Regions from separate parts of the Streptomyces sp. NPDC020780 genome, predicted to be linked through region 1. Evidence: riboswitches for the same ligand, from Rfam matches in the RefSeq annotation. Region 1 holds a riboswitch; the other holds the start of a gene.
The links. A riboswitch is a leader RNA that binds a small molecule or an ion and turns the genes downstream of it on or off. The one in region 1 is predicted to bind glycine.
Positions count from the first base shown of each region.

Region 2: another riboswitch for glycine. It lies ahead of gcvP (aminomethyl-transferring glycine dehydrogenase); the one in region 1 lies ahead of gcvT (glycine cleavage system aminomethyltransferase GcvT).

Region 1 covers NZ_JBIRTB010000001.1:578,515-581,913, reverse strand. The annotation lists gene ACH4VO_RS02620 (enhanced serine sensitivity protein SseB) at 151-921, opposite strand; gene ACH4VO_RS02615 (AAA family ATPase) at 1,080-1,754, opposite strand; glycine riboswitch at 1,931-2,028, shown strand; gene gcvT (glycine cleavage system aminomethyltransferase GcvT) at 2,198-3,322, shown strand.
Region 2 covers NZ_JBIRTB010000024.1:8,680-12,078, forward strand. The annotation lists gene ACH4VO_RS30720 (DNA polymerase IV) at 41-1,519, shown strand; gene ACH4VO_RS30725 (PRC-barrel domain-containing protein) at 1,441-1,812, opposite strand; glycine riboswitch at 1,945-2,039, shown strand; gene gcvP (aminomethyl-transferring glycine dehydrogenase) at 2,229-3,399, shown strand, end outside.

The DNA of each region.
Region 1 (3,399 bases):
TCGATCCGCTGTCCCGCTGTATCGCTGTCCCGCTGTCCCGCTGTGCCGCGGCGCTCCGCGTGCCGCTCCCGGGCCCGCGGGACGACCCGGCCATCAAACCAGCTTATGCGCCGTTACTGACACCGGCTTGACGCCGCGGTCGGCGCCGGTTCAGTAACCCTCGCGCCGGTAGAAGGGGCGCACTTTCTCCAGCATCCAGTCGCACACCGGGTCCTGGGCCACGTCGAGCAGGACCAGATTGACCGGCCAGGGCACCGGGACCCGGCCCAGCGCGCGGCCCAGAGCGTCCATCGGCGCGCTCTGGGCGGCGTCGTCCCAGCCGTCCAACTGGACTCCCACGAAGAGCACGGGGCTCTCGCCCTCGATGCTGGCCAGCGTCCTGCGGGCGGTGGTGACCACGCCGGTCTCCTGGAACTCGGCGGTGACCGCGGAGAGGAAGTCGACGGGGTCCTGCTTCCAGTCGGGTTCGTACAGCCGGACCCGGCCGCCGCCGGCCGGCCCGTCCAGGGGGCTGTGCCCGGCCCGGCAGAGCTCCGCGACGGCGGGCGGCGGGAGCGGCATGCCGACCGCGCCGCCCGGGTTGACGGCTATACCGAGCTGCGGGGGCAGTCCCCGGGCGAACTCCCTGGCCGGCGCGACGGTGAAGGAGAGGTGCGTTCCGGCACAGGCACGGAACTGGGCCTCGGAGGAGAACACGGGGACGTAGGCGCCGCCGTCGAGGTCGATGGTCGGCAGGTCCAGGTCGGGGCTGTCGGGACCCCCGCCGTTCGGCAGGGGCACCCAGACCTGGCTGCGGCCGAGCACCTCCACCAGCCGGCCGCCGGCTCCGGGCACGCCGAGCGACGCGCCCAGCACTTCCTCGAACTCGTTGGCCGGCCACCCGTGCTGCCGATGCGCCTGGTCCTGGACCGGAATCTCCACGGTGTCTCTGTCCTTTTCTCGCCATGCGGTGCCGCGGAAACCTTAGAGGGTCCGGCGGCAGGGGGCACGGGCCGGTCGGGAGCGGAATCAGCCGGTGTCCGGATTCCGGACACCGGGGCGGGAGTCCGCCGTATGTGCGTCTGCGAACCGCCGCGTCCTCACCCGCCGGTGAACGACATCCGTCCGATCGCCCCGGCGGCCTCCCGGTCGAGGATCACCGCGGAGGCGCACCCGGGCGGCAGCAGCCCCTGCTCGGTGTCGCGCAGCAGCCGTCCGACGGCCCGCCGGTGGCGGGCGAAGGCGTATCCCGAGACTCCCCGGCCGCGCTCCCGCTGACCCTCGCGGGCGACGCCCGGGGTGACGTCGAGCAGCACGAGGTGCAGGGTGCGGCCCCTTCGCCGGGCCTCGCGTGCCAGCCAGCGCCGCACCCACGCCTGCGTACCGCAGTCGTGGACGACGACGGATCCGCCGGAGCGCAGCACCCGACGGAGTCCGGCGTAGTGGGCGGCGCGCACCAGGGGGCGGTAGAGGGAGTACGGGAGTAAGCCCGGCAGAGTGCCCGCCCAGCGGTCCCTCGTGTCCTGCGAGTCGATGGCGTGGTCCCGGACGGCGCGCCGGATCAGCGTCGACTTGCCGCTGCCCGGCAGTCCGGAGACCACGACCAGATCGCCGGCCGCGAAATCGAGGCAGGCCGGAGCGCGCGCGCCCCGGCCGCGGAGGTCGCGCACCACCGGTCCGGGCGGCCCCAGGCGCTCACGGGCGGGCGCCCCCGGCTGCGCGGGCATGGCGTCGCCCGCCGCACCCGCGGCCGTCGTGTGTGGCTGCAACGTCATCGCCGTCCCCCTGCACTCGTCACCCACGCCTGACCTGCCCCCAGAAGTGTAAAGAAAAGGCAATGCGCCACAACGCCTTACGGCCGTCCGTGTCGGCCCGGTGTCCGTACGTCCTCGGGGCCCCACTCTCCCGCAATGCGTGCGATGATGGCCCCGCCAACTGCATACCGGCCGTTTGAATCCGCGCGGGAGAGTTCCGGACACTGTGTGCGCCGGGCGCCGAAGGAGCAAGTTCCTCCCTTGAATCTCTCAGGCCCCGTACCGCGTGGATGAGGCAGATCTGAAAAGCGGGCCGCTCGCGGCCCCACCCAAGGTGCAAGCCGACCTCTCGCGGGCCGGCCCTTCACGGGCCGACCCTTTCAGGGGCTCTCGGCGAACCTCTCAGGTTCCGATGACAGATGGGGAGGGACCGTCCTCTGCCGTCATGCCCTGGAGCCGTACCCATGAGCACTGCCCCGCGCCTCACCGCCCTCGATGCACTGCATCGCTCCCTGGGCGCGACCATGACCGATTTCGCCGGCTGGGACATGCCGCTGCGGTACGCCAGTGAGCGCGACGAGCACACCGCCGTACGCACCCGGGCCGGCCTCTTCGACCTGTCGCACATGGGCGAGATCACGGTCACCGGTCCCCAGGCCGCCGCCTTCCTGAACCACGCGCTGGTCGGCGACATCGCCACCGTCGGCGCGGGCCGGGCCCGCTACACGATGATCGTCGCCGAGGGCGGAGGCATCCTGGACGACCTGATCGTCTACCGGCTGGGGGAGCCCGAGACCCCGGAGTACCTGGTCGTCGCCAACGCGGGCAACGCCCAGCTCGTCCTGGACACGCTGACCGAGCGTGCCGGGGACTTCGACGCCGAGGTGCGGGACGACCGCGACGCCTACGCGCTGCTCGCCGTCCAGGGCCCCGAGTCCCCCGCCATCCTCAAGGCCGTCACCGACGCCGACCTGGACGGGCTGAAGTACTACGCGGGCCTGCCCGGCACGGTCGCGGGCGTCCCCGCGCTCATCGCCCGCACCGGTTACACGGGCGAGGACGGCTTCGAGCTGTTCGTCGCCCCGGAGCACGCCGAGCAGCTCTGGAAGGCCCTCACCGAGGCCGGCGCCCCGCACGGACTGATCCCCTGCGGCCTCTCCTGCCGCGACACGCTGCGCCTGGAGGCGGGCATGCCGCTGTACGGGCACGAGCTGACCACCGCGCTGACGCCGTTCGACGCGGGGCTCGGCCGGGTCGTGAAGTTCGGGAAGGAGGGCGACTTCGTCGGCCGGGAGGCCCTGCTGGCCGCCGCGGAGCGCGCCGAGACCGACCCGCCCCGCAAGCTCGTCGGCCTGGTCGCCGAGGGCCGCCGGGTGCCGCGGGCGGGCTTCCGGGTCACCGCCGGCGGCAAGGCCGTCGGCGAGGTCACCTCGGGGGCGCCGTCGCCCACCCTGGGCCGGCCGATCGCCATGGCGTACGTGGACGCGGCGTACGCCGCACCCGGCACCGAGGGCGTCGCCGTGGACATCCGGGGCACGGACGAGCCGTACGAGGTCGTCGCACTCCCGTTCTACAAGCGCCGCAAGTAGTCCGGACTTCCCCGCGCGCGGGAATCCGTCCGCGCACGGGGACGTGACGTAATCGCGTCTCATACCTCAAGACCACC
Region 2 (3,399 bases), on a different contig from region 1:
GACAGGCCGGTTGTCAGTGGCGTAGGGCAGCATCGGTGCTGTGAGAGCCGCGCCCACCATCCTGCATCTGGACATGGATGCCTTCTACGCCTCCGCGGAGCAGGCGGCCAAGCCCAGCCTCCGCGGCAAGCCGGTCGTGGTGGGCGGGCTGGGCATGCGGGGGGTGGTCGCCACCGCTTCGTACGAGGCGCGGAGCTTCGGCGTGCATTCGGCGATGCCTATGGCGCAGGCCCGGCGGCTGGCTCCGAACGCCGCCTACCTGGTTCCCCGCTTCGTGCTCTACCGGGCCGTGAGCGAGCAGGTGATGGAGCTCCTGGGGCGGCTCTCACCGCTCGTGGAGCCGCTCAGCCTGGACGAGGCCTTCGTCGATCTGGAGGCCGGGGGAGTCGCCGGCGACTCGGCGTCCGCCCGACTGATCGGTGAGCAGCTGCGGACGGTCATCAGGGGCGTCACCGGGCTCAGCGGTTCCGTGGGTCTGGCGGGCTCCAAGATGCTGGCGAAGATCGCTTCGGAGGAGGCCAAACCGGACGGCCTCATGCTGATCGAGCCCGGTACCGAGCGCGAGCTCCTGGCCCCGATGCCGGTACGGACCCTTCCGGGGGTGGGACCGGCCACCGGCGACCATCTGCGCCGCGCGGGCATGACGGTGGTGCGGGATCTGGCGGAGGCGGGCGAGGCGGAGCTCGTGAGGTTGCTGGGCAAGGCGCACGGGGTCGCCCTGCACCGCATGGCCCTGGGCTACGACGACCGGCCCGTCGTCGCGGAACGGGACGCGAAGTCCGTGTCGGTCGAGGACACGTTCGACGTCGACCTGCACGACAGGGTGCGGGTGCGGACGGAGGTCGAGCGTCTGGCGGACCGGTGCGTCCGGCGGCTGCGCGGGGCGGGGCGGTCCGGGCGGACCGTCGTCCTCAAGGTGCGGCGCTACGACTTCTCCACGCTGACCCGGTCGGAGACCCTGCGCGGCCCCACCGACGACCCCACGGTGGTCAGGGAGGCCGCCGCGCGGCTTCTGGAGGCCGTCGACACCACGGGCGGCGTACGGCTTCTGGGCGTCGGCGTCACCGGCCTCGCCGACTTCACCCAGGAGGATCTGTTCGCGCAGGCTGCGGACGCTCTGCAGGCGGCCGCGGAGGGCCACCTGCCGGGCGGTGCGCCGGAGGAGGCGGGTACAGAGGAGGCGCCGGCCGAGCCAGGCACCGTGGCCGAGGAGCAGGCGCGGCACGACGCCGCGCAGGTGTCCGCCCGGCAGTGGCCCGCGGGACACGACGTACGGCACGAGAGGCACGGGCACGGCTGGGTGCAGGGCAGCGGCGTGGGCCGCGTCACCGTGCGGTTCGAGGAGCCGGGGGCACCGCCCGGCCGGGTGCGTACGTTCCGTGTCGACGACCCGGAGCTGCACCCGGCCGATCCGTTGCCCCTGGTCCGGGACCCGGTGGACTACTCCTCGTGGCCGGCCAGTCTGCCGAAGTCCCTGTCGGGGCCCACGCCACCGGACGGGGCGGCGTCGAGACCGTAGTGACGGTAGAGCTGCAGTTCCTGCTGCGGCGAGAGATGGCGGCCGACACCGAAGTCGGGCGCGTCCTTGATCAGGGACCGGTCGAAGGGGATGTGCAGCGATCCGTCGACGAACTCGCTCGGCTCCAGGGGGACGAACGCGTCCCTGGTGAAGAGCCCCGTTCGTACGGCCGCCCATTCGGGCACACCGGTGGCGTCGTCGAGATACACCTCGTCCACCGTCCCGATCTTGTTGCCTTTACGGTCGAAGGCCTTGCGGCCGATCAGGCTGCGCGGATCGATGTCGGTCTGCACGGTGCCTCCCACTGCTCGCCACTGCGTCAGGGTGGTCGCGACTGCACCACACCCCTACGAAAGGCCACATCCGGGGCTCCGGCCACTCGAGACGGCCGGTGTCGGCCCCGCTGGTAGGCTGGAAGCGGCTGCCGACCCCGTGCGGGAGAGTCCTCCGGAACCCGCGGAGGCGCCGAAGGAGCAACTCCTCCCCGGAATCTCTCAGGCACCCGTACCGCACGGACGAGGTCACTCTGGAAAGCAGGACGGTACCCGCACGGCTCAGGCCGGGAGGGGCCGCCCTCACCGACGGTGAAAGCCGGCGCGCCCCGTGCGGCCGGTGAAGCTCTCAGGTCGAGATGACAGAGGGGGAGGCCGTTCGGGCCGCCACGCCGTGGTGCCCCTCGCAGGTCGTGACAGACCAGGAGGCCTCCATCATGACCACCCGTCGCACTCCGCTCTCCCAGCTGGAGCAGGGCATCCCCTTCGAGCAGCGCCACATCGGCCCTGATGCCGGGGCGCAGGCCAAAATGCTCGCCCAGGTCGGTTACGGCTCCCTCGACGAGCTCACCGCCGCCGCGGTGCCCGACGTGATCAGGAGCGCCGAGGCACTGAACCTCCCGGCCGCTCGCACCGAGGCCGAGGTCCTGGACGAGCTGCGCCGTCTGGCCGACCGCAACCAGGTGCTCGCCCCGATGATCGGGCTGGGGTACTACGGCACGTTCACCCCGCCGGTGATCCTGCGGAACGTGATGGAGAACCCCGCCTGGTACACGGCGTACACCCCGTACCAGCCGGAGATCTCGCAGGGGCGGCTCGAGGCGCTGCTGAACTTCCAGACGATGGTGGCCGACCTGACCGGCCTGCCCACCTCCGGCGCCTCCCTCCTCGACGAGGGCACGGCGGCCGCCGAGGCCATGGCGCTGGCCCGGCGCGTGGGCAAGGTCAAGAACGGCGTCTTCCTGGTCGACGCCGACACCCTGCCGCAGACCGTCGCGGTGATCCGGACCCGCGCCGAGCCGACCGGCGTGGAGGTGGTGGTCGCCGACCTGAGCGAGGGCATTCCCGCGGACGTCGCGGAGCGCGGGGTCTTCGGCGTGCTGCTGCAGTACCCCGGCGCCTCCGGAGCCGTGCGTGACCTCGGCCCCGTCATCGACCGGGCCCACGAACTCGGCGCGATCGTGGCCGTCGCCGCCGACCTGCTGGCGCTGACCCTGCTCACCTCGCCCGGTGAGCTGGGCGCGGACATCGCCGTCGGCACCACCCAGCGCTTCGGCGTCCCGATGGGCTTCGGCGGACCGCACGCCGGGTACATGGCCGTGCGCGAGACGTTCGCCCGCAGCCTCCCCGGCCGCCTCGTCGGCGTCTCGGTCGACGCGGACGGCAACAAGGCCTACCGCCTCGCGCTGCAGACCCGCGAGCAGCACATCCGCCGCGAGAAGGCCACCAGCAACATCTGCACCGCGCAGGTACTGCTTGCCGTCATGGCGGGCATGTACGCGGTCTACCACGGGCCCGAGGGGCTGCGGACGATCGCCCGGCGCACCCACCGGTTCGCCGCGATCCTGGCCCAGGGCCTTCGCGCCGCCGGGATCGACGTCGTGCACG